2 regions of the Clostridium sp. CTA-17 genome follow, and region 2 is predicted to be linked to the other one. Evidence: a T-box and tRNA genes for the amino acid it is inferred to sense, from the RefSeq annotation. Region 2 holds a T-box; the other holds one or more tRNA genes.
What was found. A T-box is a leader RNA that pairs with one kind of tRNA and senses whether it is charged. The one in region 2 lies ahead of ACYUCG_RS11305 (glycine--tRNA ligase), so its partner is inferred to be a tRNA-Gly.
Positions count from the first base shown of each region.

Region 1: it encodes a tRNA-Gly, which carries the amino acid that the T-box ahead of ACYUCG_RS11305 (glycine--tRNA ligase) is inferred to sense. The anticodon was not compared.

Region 1 is NZ_BAAABF010000008.1:73,731-85,517, forward strand. Features, by position in the region: gene glmS (glutamine--fructose-6-phosphate transaminase (isomerizing)) at 734-2,566, shown strand; gene ACYUCG_RS12505 (hypothetical protein) at 2,586-2,756, shown strand; gene ACYUCG_RS12510 (class I SAM-dependent methyltransferase) at 2,970-3,782, shown strand; gene ACYUCG_RS12515 (5-formyltetrahydrofolate cyclo-ligase) at 4,008-4,586, shown strand; gene ACYUCG_RS12520 (M3 family oligoendopeptidase) at 4,682-6,376, shown strand; gene thrS (threonine--tRNA ligase) at 6,639-8,570, opposite strand; T-box leader at 8,652-8,872, opposite strand; tRNA gene ACYUCG_RS12530 (tRNA-Leu) at 9,109-9,192, shown strand; tRNA gene ACYUCG_RS12535 (tRNA-Gly) at 9,197-9,270, shown strand; tRNA gene ACYUCG_RS12540 (tRNA-Gly) at 9,288-9,362, shown strand; tRNA gene ACYUCG_RS12545 (tRNA-Gly) at 9,368-9,441, shown strand; tRNA gene ACYUCG_RS12550 (tRNA-Lys) at 9,486-9,561, shown strand; gene ACYUCG_RS12555 (SGNH/GDSL hydrolase family protein) at 9,866-11,263, shown strand; gene ACYUCG_RS12560 (HNH endonuclease signature motif containing protein) at 11,445-11,787, opposite strand, start outside.
Region 2 is NZ_BAAABF010000007.1:6,052-17,838, reverse strand. Features, by position in the region: gene hpt (hypoxanthine phosphoribosyltransferase) at 1-514, shown strand, start outside; gene ftsH (ATP-dependent zinc metalloprotease FtsH) at 589-2,394, shown strand; gene ACYUCG_RS11335 (formate--tetrahydrofolate ligase) at 2,596-4,266, shown strand; gene ACYUCG_RS11330 (type III pantothenate kinase) at 4,469-5,248, shown strand; gene dusB (tRNA dihydrouridine synthase DusB) at 5,255-6,235, shown strand; gene greA (transcription elongation factor GreA) at 6,514-6,990, shown strand; gene lysS (lysine--tRNA ligase) at 7,016-8,521, shown strand; tRNA gene ACYUCG_RS11310 (tRNA-Asn) at 8,676-8,750, shown strand; T-box leader at 8,870-9,037, shown strand; gene ACYUCG_RS11305 (glycine--tRNA ligase) at 9,208-10,611, shown strand; gene ACYUCG_RS11300 (M20/M25/M40 family metallo-hydrolase) at 10,800-11,787, shown strand, end outside.

The DNA of each region.
Region 1 (11,787 bases), on a different contig from region 2:
GAACAGTTAAAGATATATATTTACTTGTTCTAAGCTTTTTTATAAGAAATTAAAGTATAAAAATTAATTACTATAAATAAGTGAGCTTTTTTGCTGAGAAATTTTAAACAAGGGAAAGTATTTATACACTAATTATACTTTAAATTTAAAAATGAAAGAAATAAATATAAAAATTTCTTTTACAATATGGAATTTGAAAAGTTAATTTTAAAATTAAATACTATAGATGTCTATACAACTATACATTAATATATTAAATGAAAGAAATATAGAGGTATAGACAGATAATTAAAAATATTTCTTAAAAATAAATGAAAATAACTAAAAATGAACTAAAATAAGCTTTAAAAGGTTGAAATTTTTTAAAAAAGTGTTAGAATAAGTTTGTGGCTTTTTAGAAAGATGATGCATAGAATATATTAACTTTCAAAATAATAGATTAAAGCGCCAGAACTTAAAGTTTTATTGATAGACTAATAAGTAATTTAACTCTAGTAGATTAAAATGCTTATTAGGATTCTTAATAAATTTAAGTTGACGAGGTTGGGGAGTATCGAATTTTCGGCGGATGCCCCACGGTAAAGCACTACCGTAAAAGATTGGTTAAAACTTAAAAGTGATTTTAAGGACAAAGCCAATTGGGTGTTTCAAACCTTCTATGCAGTAAGAAGTTATATAAAGCTTATTTTGAAAGTTAGAATATAATTTTACAAAAGGGAAGGAAGAAAACAATATGTGCGGAATAGTTGGATACGTAGGACAGAAAAAGGCAACAGATATATTAGTTGAAGGATTATCAAAATTAGAGTATAGAGGATATGATTCAGCAGGAGTTGCAGTTTTAGAAGATAATAAGATAAAGGCTGAAAAGCATAAAGGAAGATTAGCAAACCTAGAAGGAATGTTAAATGAAAATCCAATAGAGGGTGGAATCGGAATAGGACATACTAGATGGGCTACACATGGAGAACCATCAGATGTTAACTCACATCCTCATTTAAATAATAAAGAAACAATAGCTGTAGTTCATAATGGAATCATTGAAAACTACAATGAATTAAGAAACTGGTTAATGGAAAAAGGATATGAATTCAAATCAGAAACAGACACGGAAGTTATTCCAAACTTAGTAGATTTCTACTACAAAGGAGATTTATTAGATGCAGTTATGGAAGCTACTAAACACATGGAAGGTTCATATGCCATTGGAGTTATATGTAATGATGAGCCAGAAAAATTAGTAGCTGTAAGAAAAGATAGTCCATTAATAGTTGGATTAGGAGAAAAAGAATATTTTATAGCTTCTGATATCCCAGCAGTTTTAAATCATACAAGAGAAGTTTATCTTTTAGAAGATAAAGAGTTTGTAGTATTAACAAATGATGGAGTTACTCTTTTTGATGAAGAAAAAAATCCAGTGGAAAAAGAAGTTTATCATATAACATGGAATGTTGATGCTGCTGAAAAAGGTGGATATGAAGATTTCATGTTAAAAGAAATTAACGAGCAACCAAAAGCTATAAAAGATACAATGACTTCAAGAATAATGGAAGGAAAAGAAGTAACTTTAGATGATATATCAATAACTAAAGAATATTTAGATAATGTTGATAGAGTATATATAGTTGCTTGTGGAACAGCTTACCATGCTGGAGTAATTGGAAAATACGCTATAGAAAAATTAGTTAGAATACCAGTAGAAGTTGATATAGCTTCAGAATTTAGATATAGAGATGCTGTTATTACAGATAAAACTTTAATAATAGTATTAAGCCAATCAGGAGAAACTGCAGATACTTTAGCAGTTTTAAGAGATGGACAAGCAAAAGGTGCAAGAGTGTTAGCTGTAACTAACGTAGTAGGAAGCTCAGTTTCAAGAGAAGCTAACGATGTATTATATACATGGGCTGGTCCAGAGATAGCTGTTGCATCAACAAAGGCATATGTAACTCAATTAATTGCTATGTACACATTAGCATTACACTTTGCTGAATTAAAGGGAAGCAAATCAGTAGAAGAAATTGAGGAAATCAAAAAAGCAATGCTTGAATTACCAGAAAAAGTTGAAGAAATCCTTAAAAATACAGATTTAATAAAAGAGTTTGCAGTTAAAGCATCTACAGAAAAAGATTTATACTTCTTAGGAAGAGGTATGGATTATGGAGTTGCAATGGAAGGATCATTAAAACTTAAAGAGATATCTTACATTCACTCAGAGGCTTATGCAGGTGGAGAACTTAAACATGGGCCAATAGCTCTTATAGAAAAAGATATTCCAGTAGTATCATTATTAACTCAAAGAGAGCTTATGGATAAAATGATAAGTAATGTTCAAGAAGTTGTTACAAGAGGAGCTAACGTTTTAGGTGTTTGCTTTAAAGGTGACATGGAAGAAAGTAAGAGAAAAATGTTTGAAGGATTAATAGAAATACCAGAAACATTAAGCTTATTATCACCGGTTTTAAGTGTTGTACCATTACAATTATTCTCATACTATGTAGCTAAAGCTAAAGGATTTGATGTTGATAAACCACGTAACTTAGCTAAATCAGTAACTGTTGAATAAAAAAAGGGGGATTTTGAATATGAATAATGAGAGTTTATTAAAATTATTAGCAGAGTATAAGGAAACTAAAAAGTGCCTTGAAACAGGGTTAAACTGGTTAGAAGAGAAAGACTATGCTAAGGGTAAGTTAGATATAGTAAATGTAATAATAAGAGATTTAGAAGCAGCAATTGGTGCTGAAAGAATTTAATATAAAATTAGCTTAAAATTTTAACCTTATTTATATGTGTTAGGGGTGTTTAAATCATTAAAATAGTATTTAAAATGCTATAAAGTGATTTTAAACACTCCTTATTTTTAGTGAAAAATATATTGAAAAATGCTTTTTATTGAAGTATAATACTTTCGCTAAAACCTCATAATTCTGAGGAATAAGCTAATATTAATTAATGAGGTATTTACAGTGGAAAAATTTCAAGAAAATAATATTTTAGAAGATAAAAAAGTATGTATAAATGAAAATGAAGAGGCTTGGAATAAAGAGACATATAATGCTTGGGTAAAGAGATTTGGAACTGCTAAAGAAGCCGCAGAAAAAATTAAAGCTATGCCTGAGAAAAAATTAAATGTTTTATTGGATAAATTTGGAGATGTTAAAGGAAAGAAGATATTTAATCTTATGGGCTCTAATGGAAATAAGGCTGTTGCATTAGCTTTATTAGGGGCAGATGTTACTGTAGTAGATTTTTCAGAAGGAAATAGAAGATATGCTTTAGATTTAGCTGAGGCTTGCGGAGTAAAGATTAACTTCATTCTAAGTGATGTTTTAAAAATGCCTAAAGAAGTTATGAGTGGAGATTATGATATAGTATTTGCAGAGATGGGAATACTTCATTATTTCTCAGATTTATCTCCTTTCATGAATGTTATACATAGCTTATTAAAGGATGGAGGAAAAGCGGTATTAAGAGATTTTCATCCTGTATCAACTAAGTTAATAACTTCAAGAGGATCTACAGCAAAGGTAAGAAAACATAAGGTTACAGGAGATTACTTTGATACTTCATTAGAGGAAAAAGAAGTTGCTTACTCAAAATACTTAGAAGAAGGAGAAATAGAAAAAGTATTTTTACGTAAGTGGAATTTAGGAGAAATAGTAACTGCCGTTGCTGATACTGGGCTTAAGATAGAAAGTTTAACAGAGGAGCCTAATTTATCAAGTGATGTTTTTGATAAAGGGATTCCAAAGACTTTTACAATAGTAGCTAGAAAATAATTTAATAGACTTGGTCGTGTATCAAAATAGATTTTTATAAAACTTACAAACAGTATGAAGAAGTAATTCTCGGAATATGTTTGTAAGTTTTATTATTATATTTTAATACAGCACATTATTTTTTATTATGATGTATTTATACGAAAAGAATATTAAGTGTATTTATATAGTATTGCAATACAAAATATGGTAAAATTATTAAAAGTCTATGAGGAGGAATTTCATATGGATAAGGGAGAGTTAAGAAAAGAGATTAAGCTAAAAAGAGAAAATATAGATAGAGATACTAAGTTAAGGGCTGATGAAAAAATAAGAAAAACTCTTTTGGAAAGTGATATATATAAGAATAGTAAGGTTGTATTTATATATGTAAATATGGACTCTGAAGTAAATACAGTTGAGATAATAAAAGAATTATTAGCTTCAGATAAAAAGGTTGCAGTTCCTAAAGTTATTCCTGTTAGTTTAAAAGAAAGACAAATGAAGGCTTTGAAAATAGAATCTTTACTTCAATTAAATGAAAGTGGTGCCTTTGGAATATTAGAACCAAGCATTGAATGTGAAGATATAAGTGAGGAAGTTGATTTAATTATAATACCTGGTTTAGCCTTTGATTTAAAGGGAAATAGATTAGGATATGGGGGAGGATTTTACGATAGATTTTTAAGTAAATACCCTAATAGTAAGAGAGTTGCTTTATGTTATGATTTTCAAGTTTTTGATGAAATTCCACATGAATTCTTTGATGAGAAGGTTGATTTAATAATAAGTGAAGAGAAAATTATTAGTTTAAAAAAATCATAATAGTAAAATAATATTTTTGATAATTTTACTTTATTGATAATAAATTTTACTTGTGTCAGAATTATAGAAAATATAATTGTGAGGTGGGGTAAACAATGAAATTTGAAGATTTTAAATATGAAAGACCTAATATAGAAAAAGATAGAGAAGATATTAGATCTTTTATAAAAGAGTTAGAAGAAGCAAAGGACTTTAATGGGGCTAAAGAAGTAATAGGCAAAATAAATAAGATAAGAAATAATACATCAACTATGATGGCATTATCAGAAGTTAGACATACAATAAATACTGAGGATGAATTCTATAATGAAGAAAGTGATTTCTGGGATGAAAATTCTCCTCTTATTGAAGAAGTTAATAATGAATTCTATAAAGCATTATTAAGTTCACCTTTTAAAAATGAAATAGGTGATTATTATGGTGAAACTATAATAAAAGAGGCAGAGTATTCTCAAAAAAGTTTTTCAAAAGAAGTAATAGAAGATATGCAACTTGAAAATAAATTAGGTAGTCAATATCAAAAACTTATTGCTTCAGCTAAAATTGACTTTGATGGAGAGGAAAGAACCTTAGCACAATTAGTTCCTTTTGTAACATCAGAGGATAGAGAAGTTAGAAAAAGAGCATCAGAAGCTAAATATAACTTTTTTGTGAAGCATGAAGATGAAATAGATGATATCTTTGATAAACTTGTAAAGGTAAGAACAAAAATAGCTAAAAAGCTTGGTTTTAATAACTTTGTGGAATTAGGCTATGTAAGAATGAGAAGATATGACTATAATAAGGAAATGGTTGAAAACTTCAGAAAACAAGTTGAAGAGTTTATAGTTCCTATAGATAGTAAATTATATGAAAGACAAGCTAAGAGATTAGGACTTGAAACTTTAAAATATTATGATGAAAAATTTGAATTCTTAAGTGGAAATCCAACTCCAAAGGGAGATTCAAAGTGGATAGTTGAAAATGCAAAGGTAATGTATTCAGAGCTTTCAAAGGAAACTAAAGAATTCTTTGATTTTATGGTTGAGAATGATTTAATGGACTTAGTTGCTAAGAAAGGAAAGGCAGCTGGAGGATATTGTACTAATTTCCCTAACTATAAAGCTCCATTTATATTCTCAAACTTTAATGGAACAGCTGGGGATGTAGATGTATTAACTCACGAAGCTGGACATGCATTCCAAAACTTTAGAAGTTCTTGGATAGAAATGCAAGAGTGCCAATGGCCAACTATGGAAAGCTGTGAAATACACTCAATGAGTATGGAATTCTTTACTTGGCCTTGGATGTATTTATTCTTTAAAGAGGATACAGACAAATATAAATTCTATCATTTAGGAGATGCCATTAAATTTATTCCTTATGGAGTAACTGTAGATGAATTCCAACACTTTGTATATGAAAATCCAGAATGTACACCAAAGGAAAGAAAAGATGCATGGAGAAGAATAGAGAAAAAATATCTTCCACATAAAAACTATGATGAATGTGATTTCCTAGAAAGAGGTGGTTGGTGGTTCCAACAAAACCATATATTCTTATCACCATTCTATTACATTGATTATACTTTAGCTCAAATATGTGCACTTCAATTCTGGAAAAAAGATAGAGAAAATCATGAAAAAGCATGGGAAGATTATTTAAATCTATGTAACATAGGTGGAACTAAAACATTCTTAGGCTTATTAAAATATGCTAACTTAAAATCACCATTTGAAAATGGATGTGTTGAAAGTGTAGTAGGAGTAGTAGATGAATACTTAGAAAGCATAGACGACAGCAAATTTTAGTTTTTAAAACAAAATTTATGATCTATTTAGAGTATGATTAAGTAAGTTTATTATGAATATAGATTAAACTTATCAAAATTAATAATAACTATAAAATATTATTAATCTTATTTAGTATAGATTTGTTTGCTTAATATTTTAGATTAATATTTCTTTTAAAATAAAAAAACTTGGAGTATTACTTATGGATTTCATAGGAATACATCCAAGTTCTTTTTTGATTATAAATCAAAATGTTTAGTTAATTAGACTTTGTATTTTCTTAGTTTTCTCTGTTAGCTATTTCAAGAACTATTCTGTTTACAAAGTCAGCTAAAGGCATAGCACCTTCTTCACCGTTCTTTCTGCTTCTTACAGAAACTTCTTTATTTTCAGCTTCTTTTTCTCCAACAACTAAGATGTAAGGAGTTCTTTCTAATCTAGCTTCTCTTATTTTATAACCGATTTTTTCAGCTCTGTGGTCAGCTTCAACTCTAACGCCTCTTCTTCTTAATTCTTCAACAACTTCATTTGCATAATCAGCATATTTATCTGATAAAGGAAGAACTTTAGCTTGAACTGGAGCTATCCAAGTTGGAAGAGCACCTGCATATTTTTCTATAAGCATTGCTAGTGTTCTTTCATAACATCCAATTGAACTTCTATGAATGATGTAAGGACGTTTCTTTTCTCCATCTTTATCAATGTAGTACATTCCAAATCTTTCAGCTAAAGCGAAATCTATTTGGATAGTGATGATTGTATCTTCTTTTCCATGAACATTCTTGAATTGGATATCAAGTTTTGGACCATAGAAAGCAGCCTCATCATCAGCTTCAGTAAAGTCTATATTTAAGTGGTTTAATATTTCTCTCATTATATTTTGAGTATTTTCCCAAGCTTCAGGATCATTGATGTATTTCTCAGTATTGTTTGGATCCCATTTTGAGAATCTGTAAGTAATATCATCAGCTATTCCTAAAGTTTCCATAACATATTTAACTAAGTCAACAGTATTTTTGAATTCATCTTCTAATTGCTCTGGAGTACATACTATGTGTCCATCAGCAAGAGTGAATTGTCTTACTCTTATAAGACCGTGCATTTCTCCTGAAGATTCATTTCTGAATAGAGTAGAAGTTTCAGCAAATCTTACTGGTAAGTCTCTATAACTGTGTTGAGTTGAGTTATATATTGCGTATTGGAATGGGCAAGTCATTGGTCTTAAAGCAAATACTTCACTATCTTTTTCCTCATCACCTAAAACGAACATACCATCTTTATAGTGATCCCAGTGTCCTGAAATTTTATAAAGGTCGCTCTTAGCCATTAAAGGAGTTTTAGTTAAAACATATCCTCTTCTTTGCTCTTCGTCTTCTATCCATCTTTGAAGAGTTTGGATTATTCTAGCTCCCTTTGGCATTAATAATGGAAGCCCTTGACCTACATTTTCATCAGTAGTAAAGATTCCAAGCTCTCTACCTAATTTATTATGGTCTCTTTTCTTAGCTTCTTCTAAAGCTTCTAAATAAGCATCTAATTCTGATTTCTTAGGAAAAGCAGTTCCATATACTCTTGAAAGCATTTTGTTCTTTTCGTCACCTTTCCAGTAAGCACCAGTAGATCTTAATAATTTAACTGCTTTTATTGGTTTAACAGCCATTAAGTGAGGTCCTGCACAAAGGTCAACAAAATCACCTATTTGGTAGAATGAAATCACTTCATCTTCTGGAAGATCATTTATAAGTTCAACTTTGTAAGGTTCATCCTTCATAAGTTCTAAAGCTTCGTTTCTAGGAAGTTCAAATCTTTTTATTTCAGGATTTTCTTTTATTATTTTTTTCATCTCTTCTTCTAATTTGTTTAATTGGTCAGCAGAAAATGGTTTTTCAGTATCAAAATCATAATAGAAACCATTATCTATTGATGGTCCTATAGCTAATTTATCTTGAGGGAATAATCTTTTAACGGCAGCTGCTAATACATGAGAAGCAGTGTGGTTAAAAGCATGTTGACCTTCTTTAGAATCAAAAGTACAGATTTCTAATGAAGAATCTTCATTAACTATAAATCTTAAGTCCTCAACTTTTCCGTTTAATATACCACAACAAGCATTTCTAGCTAGTCCTTGGCTTATGCTTTGAGCTATTTCAAAAATTGATAGTCCAGCTTCAACTTCTTTTATTGAACCATCTTTAAGTGTAATTTTTATCATATTAATTTCTCCTTTCAAAATAAATTTCTTTTAATTTTCATTCATATAAAATAAAAACTCTCATCCCTCTTCTAAATATAGAAAAGGGACGAGAGTGTATATTCCCGTGGTTCCACCCAAATTGTACTTTAATAATTAAAAAATAAAGTACCACTTAAAATTAATCGTAACGTGATTATGACGGACTGGATTAGAGTCACTCAGAGGTAGTCTTCAACTAATTCCATTTAAAAGTACTTACAGCTATTGTACCTTCTCTCTGAAAATGTACCAAAGTTTACTCGTCTCTTCATTGTGTTAATAAATTTATAATATTTACTTTAGATTATAAGTTTATTATTTTTGTATGTCAATGGATAAAATAAAAATAAATTCTAATTGGAATATAAGATATTATAAGGGTTTAGGTGGAAATAAGTTCTTAATATTATAAATTTTAATTAAAAAAGTTATTAAGTTAATTAAAGTTTTAAAAAAATAATTTGCAAAAAAATCTTGAAATAGAATTTGAAAAATATTATAATAAAAACATAGTTTTGCAGGTGTGGCGGAATTGGCAGACGCACTAGACTTAGGATCTAGCGCCTACGGCGTGGGGGTTCGACTCCCTTCACCTGCACCACTAAGCGGGTGTAGTTCAATGGTAGAACACCAGCCTTCCAAGCTGGATACCCGGGTTCGATTCCCGGTACCCGCTCCAAATTAATATAAAAATATGCGGGAGTGACTCAATGGTAGAGTGTCACCTTGCCAAGGTGAAAGTTGCGGGTTCGAGTCCCGTCTTCCGCTCCACTTATGCGGGTGTAGTTCAATGGTAGAACACCAGCCTTCCAAGCTGGATACCCGGGTTCGATTCCCGGTACCCGCTCCATTTTTTTAAGATTTACTGTAAAATTATTAAAAAAAATATAATATGCACCATTAGCTCAGTTGGTAGAGCACCTGACTCTTAATCAGGGAGTCCAGGGTTCGAATCCCTGATGGTGCACCAAGCATCGATTTATAATCGATGCTTTTTTTATTTTATAATAAAATTTTTAGAAGATTTCATAATTTTATTGAAGTCTTTTTTTATTAAAATTAAATATATGATTTGCTTAGTAAAAATTAATTTTTAAGCATATTAATATTTTTATAGCAATAAATATATAAGGGGAGAGGATTAATTAAATAGTAATCTACCAAATATGTAAGTGCTTTATAGAAAATTAAGTTTTTAAGAAAGATTATTTTTACTAAAAGTAAAAGGGGATTATAAACTAAAGTTAGAGGATAAAAGGAAAGAGGGAATTGGAATGATTAGAGGAGATAAGGGATTAAGCATTGTTTTTACTGGGGATAGTATAACTCATGGGCCACTTCATACTAAAGGATATAGAAGTTATACAGAACATTTTAGAGAAAGATTAAAAGAGAAATTTAAAAACGAGAATATTATGGTTTTTAATACTGGGGTGTCAGGAGCTACAACTAGAGACATAATAAGAGACTTTCATATCTGTGTAAATATATATGATCCAGACGTTGTTTTTATAATGCTTGGAATGAATGATTCATCAAATCAAATTGTTCCTTTAGAAGAATATAGAAGCAATATATTAGAACTTATTAATAAAGTTAGAGAAATTGGGGCAATACCAATCATTCAGACAAGTAACATAATAAAAATGGATTTAAGTAGGAAAAGCCTTAAATTTTATATGGATATTGTTAGAGCGGTTGCTAGAGAAAATAATGTAATGCTAATAGATCATTATAGTCATTGGGAGGAGTTAGAAAAAGAGGATTCTAATATTAAAAATGAGCTTCTTAATGATTTAATACATCCTAATGAAAAAGGGCACTTAGAAATAGTTAAATTTATTTTTAAGGAATTAGATATTTTTGAAGAAGATAGTTACACCTGCAATTTAAGTTATCCAATAAAAGCAGAAAATGATTTGGAAAGAAAAGTTGATAGTGAATGGAATAAAGGATTTTTTAATGACATAAGTAATAAGAATTTCTCTCAAGAAGAATTAATTCAGAATACTAAAGAAAATTTCAATAATAATTTAGAATCTATAACAAATTTAATAAATGAAGATAAAAAGGGTATATGGGTGTTTTTAGGGGATGAAGATACAAATGAAATAGGGGATACCTTGGGTTATAAAAATTATGTTGAATATATGGAAGAAAGAATTAGATGGGAATTAAATGATGGAAGCATAAATAAAAGAGAAAAATTTATGATTAACTTTGGCACAGAAGATATTAATTCAGAGTATTTAATGAATAACCTTGAACATTTAGTATCAAAATATAATCCTAAAGTTGTTTTTATAATGATTGGAGGAAATGAAAAAATTACTCCAGAGGAATTTAAACATAATTTAGTTAATATAGTAAGCAAGGTTAAAAATATAAACTCAATACCTATATTACAAAGTCCAATAAAAAATGGAAGCAATATAGAGGAATATGTAAAAGTTATAAGAGTGGTTTCTGAAGAAGAAAAAATATTTTTAATAGATCATTATGAGTATTGGGATAGATTAAGCAAAGTTAAAAAATGGGTTATAGAATCATGGTTAGTAGAAGGAAGAGCAAATCATAGAGGACATTTAGCGATTGCTAAGAAGATTTTTAAGGATTTAAGAATATATGATTATAATAGTTTAATATGTGGTTTTACAATAGAAAGATCTTAGGATATTAAAAATTAGTTCTTTAAAGCATAAGTAATTATAAAGAAATTAGTTGAGATACAAAATGAGGATATAAAAGTTAAATTTGTTTAAAAGAGAAATAATAGCTTTATTTCATAATGAATATTAAATAATTGATAAAAATAAAGCTGCATCAAAACTGAAGTAGCTTTGATACAGCTTTCTATATACAACTTATTGCTTTTTGCAATATGAAATCTTCTATATATTCTTCTGAATAAACTTTTCTGCCCATAAGATTAAATATTATTTCATCACTAGAATATCCTTCTTTATAAAGTTTTAAGTTCTTAGTTAACTTTTTTAAAGAACCAGGTGTAAGACCTAACATAATTTTTATGTCATTACCAGTATAAAAACTTTTTATAAAGAGTTCTCTTAGTTTGTTTTGCATTTCAAGTTTATAATTTAAATCTACGACTTTATCTCTGTGGGGGCCCATTTTAGACCTATGATGTTTTTTGCATAAATACTTGTAATTAAGTTTAAAATCTAAACCGCCTTCT
Region 2 (11,787 bases):
ATATTCAGAAGAACAATTAGCTAAACGTGTAAAAGAGATGGCTGAAGAAATTAGTAAAGATTATGCTGGAAAAGATTTATTAGTTGTTGGTATCTTAAAAGGCTCAGTATTATTTACTTCAGACCTTATTAAAAATATAAGCATACCATGTGAAATAGATTTTATGGCTGTTTCAAGTTATGGCAACTCAGCTCAAACTTCAGGAGTTGTTAGAATATTAAAAGACTTAGATAGTGATATAGAAAATAAGCATGTTCTTATAGTTGAAGATATAGTTGATACAGGAACCACTTTAAGCTATCTTTTAGAATATTTAAAGGCTAGAAAAGCAGCAAGTATAGAAATAGTTGCTCTATTAGATAAAGAAGCTAGAAGAACTTCAAATGTTTCAGCAAAATACAAAGGATTTGATGTACCAGATGAATTCATAGTTGGATATGGAATAGACTATGCTGAAAAATATAGAAATTTACCATTCATAGGTGCTTTAAAAGAAGAAATTTACAAGAAGTAATTCAAAATATTGTAAAGTAATATTTCTTATGTTAAAATTCATTAAAAATGATAGTCAGAGAGGGGGGCATAGAGATGAAAAAATTACAAAGTATGATTACTTATATAGCTATTTTTGCTGTAGTGCTTATGTTTGCATTTGCTTTTTATAGAAATGGAACTCAAGGAAAAGTAATATCATATAGTGAATTTAAAGAAGCGTATGTAGAAAATAAAATTGAAACAATGACCATAAAAGAAGATAAAATGTCAGTTGATGGGGTTTTTAAAGATGGTAAGAGGTTTACTTCATATGTTTCAAATAAGATGTTAGACAATCTTTTACAAGAGACTCAAGGGGTAGAAACTGTAATAAAGTATACTCCACCTAATAATATGGGAATTTGGATTAGTTTCCTTCCAACAATACTTATAATAGGTTTAATAATCTTTGGTTTATTTATGTTCACACAGCAAGCTCAAAACAGTGGTGGAAATAGAGGGGTAATGAATTTCGGTAAAAGTAAAGCTAAGATGGCTAATTTAGACGGAAAGAAAGTTACATTCAAAGATGTTGCTGGTGCTGATGAAGAAAAAGGTGAATTAGAAGAGATTGTTGATTTCTTAAAACAACCTAAGAGATATATAGAAATGGGAGCAAGAATACCTAAAGGAGTTCTTTTAGTAGGGCCTCCAGGAACAGGTAAGACACTTCTTGCAAAAGCTATAGCAGGAGAAGCTGGTGTTCCTTTCTTTAGTATATCAGGTTCAGATTTCGTTGAAATGTTTGTTGGAGTTGGTGCTTCAAGAGTAAGAGATTTATTTGAGCAAGCTAAGAAAAATGCTCCATGTATTATATTCATAGACGAAATCGATGCTGTTGGTAGACAAAGAGGTGCTGGACTTGGTGGCGGTCATGATGAGAGAGAACAAACATTAAACCAATTACTAGTTGAAATGGATGGTTTTGGAGTTAATGAAGGGATAATTATGATAGCTGCTACAAATAGACCAGATATCTTAGATCCAGCATTATTAAGACCAGGAAGATTTGACAGAAGAATTTTAGTAGGTGCACCTGATGTTAAGGGTAGAGAAGAAGTTCTAAAGGTTCATACAAGAAATAAGCATCTATCAGAAGATGTAGATTTAAAAGTTTTAGCTAAAATGACACCAGGATTTAGTGGCGCAGATCTTGAAAACTTAACTAACGAAGCTGCATTATTAGCAGTTAGAGGTGGTAAAAGTAGCATAGATATGGCAGACATTGAAGAGGCTATAACAAGAGTAATAGCTGGACCGGAGAAGAAGAGTAGAGTTGTTAGTGAATATGATAGAAGAATCACTGCAGTTCACGAATCTGGTCACGCTGTTGTAAGTAATGTTCTAGAGTATGCAGATCCAGTTCATGAAATAAGTATAATTCAAAGAGGAATGGCTGCAGGATACACAATGAATTTACCAGAGGAAGATAGAACTCACACATCTAAGAAACAACTTAAGGATAAGATGGTTGAACTTTTAGGTGGAAGAGTGGCTGAGAAATTAGTTATTGGAGATATAAGTGCCGGTGCTAAAAATGATATAGATAGAGCTAGTCACATTGCTAGAAGTATGGTTATGGAATACGGAATGAGTGATGTTATTGGACCTATATCATTTGGTAATAGCGATGGTGGAGAAGTATTCTTAGGTAGAGACATTGGAAAGAGTAGCAACATAAGTGAAGAAACTAGCGCTAAAATAGATGAAGAAATTAAGAAATTAATTGATGAAGCTTACAATAGAGCAGAATCTATATTAAAAGAAAATATCAATAAATTAAATGCAGTAACTGATGTGTTACTTCAAAAAGAAAAAATTGATGGTGATGAGTTTAGAGAAATATTTAAAAACTCATAGTTAAAAGAGGTACTTAAGTACCTCTTTTTTTATAATTATTATTTAATTAAGAATTGTTTTATATTATAATTTCACTAAAGATATTTTAATAATACGAACAATTTTTATAAAATATATAAAATTGTTCGATAAAACTCTTTGTTTTTTAATAAATTATGGGTATAATATTAAGTAGATTACTTTGGAATGAGGTGCGGAATTATGAAAAATGATATTGAAATAGCACAAAGTGCTAAAATGGAGCCAATAATAAATATTGCTAAAAAAATAGGTCTTGAAGAAGATGATATTGAGCTTTATGGAAAATATAAATGTAAGATATCTTTAGATGCAATAAAAAGACTAGAAAATAATAAGGATGGTAAGCTTGTTTTAGTTACAGCTATAAATCCAACACCGGCAGGAGAGGGAAAATCTACTGTTACAGTAGGATTAGGACAAGCGTTAAATAAAATAGGAAAAAATACTGTTATAGCCTTAAGAGAGCCATCATTAGGACCTGTATTTGGAATAAAAGGTGGAGCAGCTGGTGGTGGATATGCTCAAGTAGTTCCTATGGAAGATATAAATCTTCATTTTACAGGGGATATGCATGCAATAACTTCAGCTAATAATCTTTTATGTGCAGCTATAGATAACCATATTCATCAAGGTAATTTATTAAGAATAGATTCAAGAAGAATTGTATTTAAAAGAGTTATGGATATGAATGATAGAGCTTTAAGAAATATAGTTGTTGGAATGGGTGGTAAAATAAACGGATTCTTAAGAGAAGATGGATTTATGATCACTGTTGCATCAGAAATAATGGCTATATTATGTATGGCTAGTGATTTAGAAGACTTAAAAGAGAGAATGGGAAATATTTTAATTGCATATAACTTAGATGGAGAGCCTGTTTATGCTAAGGAATTAGAAGTTCAAGGAGCTATGGCTTTACTTATGAAAGATGCCATAAAACCTAACCTTGTTCAAACTTTAGAAAATACTCCAGCAATAATTCATGGAGGACCATTTGCAAATATAGCTCATGGATGTAATTCAATAATAGCAACTAAGACAGCTTTAAAAATGAGTGATATAACTATAACAGAGGCTGGCTTTGGAGCAGATTTAGGTGCAGAAAAATTCTTAGATATAAAATGTAGATACGGAAATTTAAATCCTGATTGTGTAGTTTTAGTAGCTACTATAAGAGCTTTAAAACATCACGGTGGAGTAAAGAAAGATGAATTAAATATATCAAATGTAGATGCTTTAAATAAAGGAATGAAAAACTTAGAAAAGCAAATAGAAAATATAAAAGCTTATGGAGTACCAGTTGTTGTTGCTATAAATAAGTTTATAACTGATTCAGATGAAGAGGTTAAAGCTATAGAAGACTTCTGCAAAAATATAGGAGTAGAGGTTAGCTTAACAGAAGTTTGGGAAAAAGGTGGAGAAGGTGGAATTGATTTAGCTAATAAAGTTATAAAAACAATGGAAAGTGAGCCTTCAAACTTTAAGATGATTTACGATTCAGAAGAATCAATAAAGGATAAAATACTAAAAATAGTTCAAACTATATATGGCGGAAAAGGAGTAAACTATACTCCTCAAGCTCTTAAACAAATAGCTGAAATTGAGAAATTTAATTTAGATAAACTTCCAATATGTATGGCTAAGACACAGTATTCATTATCAGACAATCCAAGTCTTTTAGGAAGACCTGAAAACTTTGATATAACTGTTAAAGAGGTTAGAGTTTCAAATGGAGCTGGATTCATAGTTGTTTTAACAGGCGATGTTATGACAATGCCAGGTTTACCTAAAGTTCCTGCTGCTAATAGAATGGATATAAAAGACAATGGAGAAATAGTAGGATTATTCTAAATGTTTAGATAATTTTAAGGCTTATATGACACTGTTAAAAAAATAGTCATATAAGCCTTTTTTTATTTAAAAACTAGTAATTGTAATTGCTTGACAAATGTATAGTAGTTGTTAAAATTAATATTGTTATATAAAGGGTACATGGTATTTTCCGGACAGCTTTATTAGCTGTCTTTAATTATATTAAGGTGGTGTAAAACACATGATTTTATTAATAGATGTAGGTAATACAAATATAGTTTTAGGGATTCATGATAATGAAAAATACATAGCATCATGGAGAATATCTACAGATTCTAAGAAAACATCAGATGAATATTCAATACAAGTTATGCAACTATTTAATCAAGCAAAATTAAATCCAGAAGAGGTTGAAGGAATAATAATTTCTTCAGTAGTTCCTAATATAATGCATTCTTTAGAAAACATGGTTAGAAAATGTTTCTGCAAAGAACCTATTGTAGTAGGGCCTGGAATAAAAACTGGAATTAATATAAAATATGATAATCCTAAAGAGGTTGGAGCAGATAGAATAGTAAATGCTGTAGCTGCTTTTGAAAAGCATAAAAAACCTATGATAATAATAGATTTTGGAACAGCAACAACATTCTGTGCTATTACTGAAAAGGGAGATTATTTAGGTGGAAATATATGTCCAGGAATTCAAATTTCAGCAGATGCTTTATTTGAGAGAGCTGCAAAGCTTCCAAGAATAGAACTTGAAAAACCAAAGAGTGTAATTTGTAAAAATACAGTTACAAGTATGCAAGCTGGAATAATTTATGGATATATTGGAAAAGTTGAATATATAGTTAAACGTATGAAAAAGGAAATGATGGACTTAGGAGAAAAAGAACCATTTGTATTAGCTACAGGAGGGCTAGCTAAACTTGTTTATAGCGAAACGGATGTAATTGATGAAGTAGATCGTAAATTAACTTTAGAAGGGCTTAAGATTCTTTACGAAAAAAACAAGGAGTAGAAAGTAATGAAAATATCAAACATAGTTTTAGAAAATAATGTTTTCTTAGCACCTATGGCAGGGGTTACAGATATATCTTTTAGGGGATTATGTAAAGAGATGGGTGCAGGAATTGTTTGCACTGAAATGGTTAGTGCAAAGGCATTGTACTATGGGAGTGAAAATACAAAAGAATTAATGAGAATTGCAGATGAAGAAAAACCGGTATCTTGTCAGATGTTTGGAAATGATCCAGAGATAATGGCTTATGTCACTGAGAAGCATTTTAATACAAATGATGATATATGTATAATAGATGTTAACATGGGATGTCCTGCACCTAAGATAGTAAAAAATGGTGAAGGTTCAGCCTTAATGAAAAATCCTAAATTAGCTTATGAGATCATGAGTAGCATAAAAAAAGTTGCAACAAAGCCTGTAACAGTTAAGTTTAGAATGGGTTTTGATGAAGAAAATATAAATGCTGTTGAGTTTGCTAAAATCATGGAAGAAGCAGGAGTAGATGCCATTGCTGTACATGGAAGAACTAGGGCTCAAATGTATGAAGGAAAAGCTAACTGGGATATAATAAGACAAGTAAAGGAAGCAGTTAATATTCCTGTTATAGGAAATGGAGATGTATTTACTGCGGAGGATGCTTTAAGTCTTAAAAATCAAACTAACTGTGATGGAATTATGGTTGCAAGAGGAAGTATGGGAAACCCATGGATCTTCAAGCAAATAGTTCAGAAATTAAATGGAGAAGAGGTTTATATGCCTACTCCAGAAGAAAAAATAGATATGTGTATAAGACACTATAATTTATCACTTAAATATGATGGAGAGTATAAGGCTGTAAGAGAAATGAGAAAACATGCAGCTTGGTATATAAAAGGATTAAATAATTGTACTGAAGTTAAGAATAGGCTTAATTTAGAAGCAGATCCAGAGAAGATTATGGGTATCCTTAATGAGTATAAAGAATATTTAATGAAAAATGATTTATAATATTTATCATAAATGGGGATATAACTGGATATAATAAAGCATCAGTAAAATATTAGATGTTTAATTTATACAAATAAAGGTGAGAATTAAAGCTAAATAATGATTTTTTATTTAGTGTATTCTATCTTATATAATATATAGTTTGACATAATAATCTTTAGGAATTATAATAATTTGAATAATTAGGCTTAATAATCTTAAAGTTTTTATGAATTGTATATTAACAGGTTAAGTTTAAATATGATATTATAATAATATGTTCAAAGGGGAGAAAGAAAATGAGCGAAAAGAAACATATAATGACATATGAAGGTGTTAAAAAATTAGAAGATGAATTAGAATATCTTAAAACAGTAAAAAGAAAAGAAATAACTGAAAAGATAAAAGTTGCTTTAGGATACGGAGATTTAAGTGAGAACTCAGAATATGATGAAGCTAAAAATGAGCAAGCTTTCACTGAAGGAAGAATAATTCAGTTAGAAAACATGCTTAAAAATGCTGTTGTTGTTGATGAGTCAGAAATATCAACAGATATAGTTACAGTTGGATCAATCGTTAAGGTTATGGACTTTGATTTTGATGAAGAAGTTGAGTATTCAATAGTTGGTTCAGCAGAAGCAGATCCAATGAACTTTAAGATATCAAATGAATCACCAGTTGGTGAAGGGTTAATGGGTAAAAAAGTTGGAGATGTTGTAGAGATAGAAGTACCAGGAGGAACTACTAAGTTCGAAGTTCTTGGAATAAGAAGATAGATAATATAGATGGAGGGATTTTTAAATGTCAAATGAGGAAATAAATATTCACGAAGCAGAAGAACAATTAAGTGAACAAGAGATGTTAAGAAGACAAAAGCTTGTTGAATTACAAGAAGCTGGTAAGGACCCATTTGATGTATACAAGGTAGAGAGAACACACTCTTCTGCTGATGTAAAAGATAATTTTGAAGAGTTAGAAGGTAAAGAAGTAAAAGTTGCTGGAAGACTTATGTCAAAAAGAGGTCAAGGTAAAGTAGTATTCGCTGATTTAGCAGATTTACCAGGAAAAATTCAATTATTTATTAAGATTGATAACGTTGGAGAGGAAGCTTTAAAGGAATTTAAAACTTTCGATTTAGGTGACTGGGTTGCTGCAACTGGAGAAGTATTTAAAACAAAAATGGGTGAAGTTTCAGTAAAAGTAACTTCATTTGAATTAATCTGTAAATCTTTAAAACCATTACCAGAAAAATGGCATGGTTTAAAAGACCCAGACTTAAGATACAGACAAAGAGAAGTTGATATAATAACAAACCCAGAAGTTAAAGATACTTTTATTAAGAGATCACAAATAGTAAAAGCAATAAGAGAATTCTTAGATAATAGAGGATTCTTAGAGGTTGACACACCAATTCTTTCACCAATAGCTGGTGGAGCTGCTGCTAGACCTTTCATAACTCACCACAATGCTTTAGATATAGATATGTATTTAAGAATTGCTACTGAGTTATACTTAAAGAGATTAATAGTTGCTGGATTTGAAAAAGTTTATGAAATGGGTAAAAACTTCAGAAATGAAGGGGTTTCAGTAAGACATAATCCAGAATTCACTGCTATAGAGTTATATGAAGCATATGCTGATTACAATGACATGATGGAAATCATGGAAAACATGATTGCTTATGTTTGTGAAAAAGTAAATGGATCAACTAAAGTTACTTATGAAGGAACTGAAATAGACTTCACACCACCATGGAGAAGAATTACTATGGTTGATGCAGTTAAAGAATTTGCTGGTATAGATTTCAACGAAATTAAGAGTGATGAAGAAGCTCAAGCTATAGCTAAAGAGAAAAACTTAGAATTCCCTAAACCATTAGATAAGGTTACTAAAGGTGAAGTTCTAAATATGTTATTTGAAGAATATGGTGAAGATAAATTAATCCAACCTACATTCTTAATAGATTATCCAGTAGAGATATCACCTCTTACTAAAAAGAAAAGAGGAAATGAAATGTTTACTGAGAGATTTGAAGGATTTGTATATGGTAGAGAAGTATGTAACGCATACTCAGAGCTTAACGATCCAATAGTTCAAAGAGAAAGATTTGAACAACAAGCTAGAGAAAGAGAATACGGAGATGATGAAGCATACATGTTAGATGAAGAATTCATGAGTGCTTTAGAAACTGGTATGCCTCCAACAGGTGGATTAGGAATAGGAATAGACAGAATGATAATGTTCTTAACTGACTCTTCATCAATAAGAGACGTTATATTATTCCCAACAATGAAACCACAAAAATAGTTTATATAAAGTAGAAGTTTACTAAAAAGTAGACTTCTATTTTTTATTTTATTTGAAGGGAAAAAGCCTAAAAAAATTCCTGATTATTTTTAAAATCTACTTAAAAAAACTATTGTATTTTATTTGAAATATGATATAATAAAATTGTAAATGTTCCTCGGTAGCTCAATGGTGGAGCACTCGGCTGTTAACCGATAGGTTGGAGGTTCGAGTCCTCTCCGAGGAGCCATTTTTTTTATCTAAAATTAATTAAGAAAGAATTTATAAATATATAAGCTTTTGTATGTTTATAAATTCTTTTTTTATTGACATATAATTTAGTTTTGATAAAATTAAGAGTATAACTAAATATGTACTATGATGAAGAAGAGTAGTTTTAAAATCTTTTTTAGAGAGATAACGGTTGGTGAAAGTTATTAAAGGTTTAAAATGAAGGGAGCTTTTGAGTACAATTATTTTGAGAGATGAGCTTTTGCTAAAAAGGGTGGAACCGCGGAATTTTATTTCGTCCCTTTGAATGTAATGGCTTTTTTTATTTATATAAAGCCCTTAGGCTGTTAATCTAGATGAGTATTTCTAGCAGTGAATAAAACTGTTAGAAATATTTCTCAAGGAAGTTTAAAGTTCTTTATAAAGTGAAGAATTAATATAAAATAAGTTATTTAATATAAATGGAGGTAATTGTAATGGCAGTAGAAAAAACTATGGATAAAATAGTAGCCTTATGTAAAAACAGAGGATTTATATTCCCAGGTTCAGAAATATACGGTGGACTTGCAAACTCATGGGATTACGGCCCACTAGGAGTTGAATTCAAAAATAACGTAAAAAGAGCTTGGTGGAAAAAGTTTGTTCAAGAGAGCAAATATAATGTTGGATTAGATTCAGCTATATTAATGAATAGAGAAGTTTGGGTTGCATCAGGTCACGTTGGTGGATTCTCAGATCCTCTAATGGATTGTAAAGAATGTAAAGCTAGATTCAGAGCAGATAAATTAGTTGAAGATCATATGACTGCAAACGGAGCAGAAGTTGCTACAGCTGATGGATGGAGCAATGAAGAGTTAATGGACTACATAACTAAGAATAACATAGTTTGTCCAAAATGTGGAAAATTAAACTACACAGATATAAGAAAGTTCAACTTAATGTTTAAAACTTTCCAAGGAATAACTGAAGACAGTAAAAACGAAGTATATTTAAGACCAGAAACTGCTCAAGGTATATTCGTAAACTTCAAATCAGTACAAAGAACTACAAGAAAGAAAGTACCATTTGGTATAGCTCAAATTGGTAAATCTTTCAGAAACGAAATAACTCCAGGTAACTTCACTTTCAGAACTAGAGAGTTCGAACAAATGGAGCTTGAGTTCTTCTGTAAACCAGGAACTGATTTAGAATGGTTCAACTTCTGGAAAGATAGTTGTTGGAACTTCTTATTAAACTTAGGAATGAAAGAAGAAAACATAAGAATGAGAGATCATGGAGAAGAAGAATTAAGCTTCTACTCAAATGCTACTTCAGATATAGAATACTTATTCCCATTTGGATGGGGAGAACTTTGGGGAATAGCTGATAGAACAGACTATGACTTAAATAAGCATGCTGAACACTCAGGTCAAGACATGACTTACTTAGATCCAACAACAAATGAAAAATATGTACCATATGTTATAGAGCCATCATTAGGAGCAGACAGGGTTGCATTAGCATTTTTAGTTGAAGCTTATGATGAGGAAGAATTAGAAGGAGCTAATGGAAAAGTAGATGTAAGAACAGTTATGCACTTACACCCAGCTTTAGCACCATTTAAGGCTGCTATATTACCACTTTCTAAGAAATTATCAGAAAAAGCTGATGAGGTATATGCTGAATTAAGCAAACACTTCAATGTTGATTATGATGAAACAGGAAGTATCGGTAAGAGATATAGAAGACAAGATGAAATAGGAACTCCATTCTGTATAACAGTTGACTTCGATACTTTAGAAGATGGATGTGTAACTGTAAGAGACAGAGATAACATGGAACAACAAAGAGTTAAAATAGAAGATGTAAGAGCTATAATAGAAAAAAGCTTAGAATTCTAGTTTAAAAGCAAAAATAAAAACTTATAAATATATTACTTACATATATTTATAAGTTTTTTTTATTTATGATTTTAAAGTACTAAAGGACATAGTTATGAATTTTGTTTTACAATTACGGACAAATGTATTTTTCGTGATATAATTTTATATGAAATTTATTGAAATGCTTTAAGGGAGACTGAAATATTATGATAAATGAAAAAAGAGTTTTAGAAAGTTTTTTAGATTATGTCCAAATAGATAGCGAAACTTATGAAGAAGGTAATTTTGCTAAAAGATTAGAAAAGGATTTAATGGAAGCTGGATTAGAAGTTGAATTTGATAACAGTGGAGAAAAAATAGGTTCAAATACAGGAAACTTAATAGCTAAATTAAAAGGTAATGTAGAAGGAGAAACTATTCTTTTTGCATGTCATATGGATACTGTTAAACCTGGTAAAGGAATAAAGCCAATAATAAAAGATGGAGTTATATATAGTGACGGGACAACTATATTAGGTGGAGATGATAAAGGTGGAATAGCTGCTATAGTTGAAGCCTTAAGAGTAATAAAAGAAAACAACATAGACCATGCTAATATAGAAGTTGTATTTACAATAGCTGAAGAAACAGGTCTTTTAGGAGCTAAAAATTTAGATTATTCAAAAATAAGTGCAAAAAAAGCATTCCTTTTTGATACAAGTGGAGATCCAGGATTTATAACTACAATAGGACCTGCTCATGATACTTTAAAGGTTACTATAAAGGGAAAACCTGCCCATGCTGGAGTTTCACCTGAAGAGGGAATAAGTGCAATTTCCATAGCTTCAGATGCTATATCAAACATGAAACTTTTAAGAGTAGATAAAGATACTACTGCTAATATAGGAAAAATTTCAGGAGGAGTTGCTAATAATGTAGTTTGTCCTGAAGTAATAATAGATGCAGAAGCAAGAAGTACAGTTACAGAAAAATTAGATGCTCAAACAAAACATATGGTAGAAACTTTTAAAGCTTCTGCTGAAAAATTTGGTGGAGAAGTTAATATAGAAGTAAATAGAATGTATGGTGCTTTTGTTATAGATGATAATGAAGATATAGTTTTACATGCAAAGAGAGCATTTAAAAACTTAGGCATAAATGGAGAAACTAAAGCCTCAGGTGGTGGAAGTGATACAAATATATTTAACTGTAATG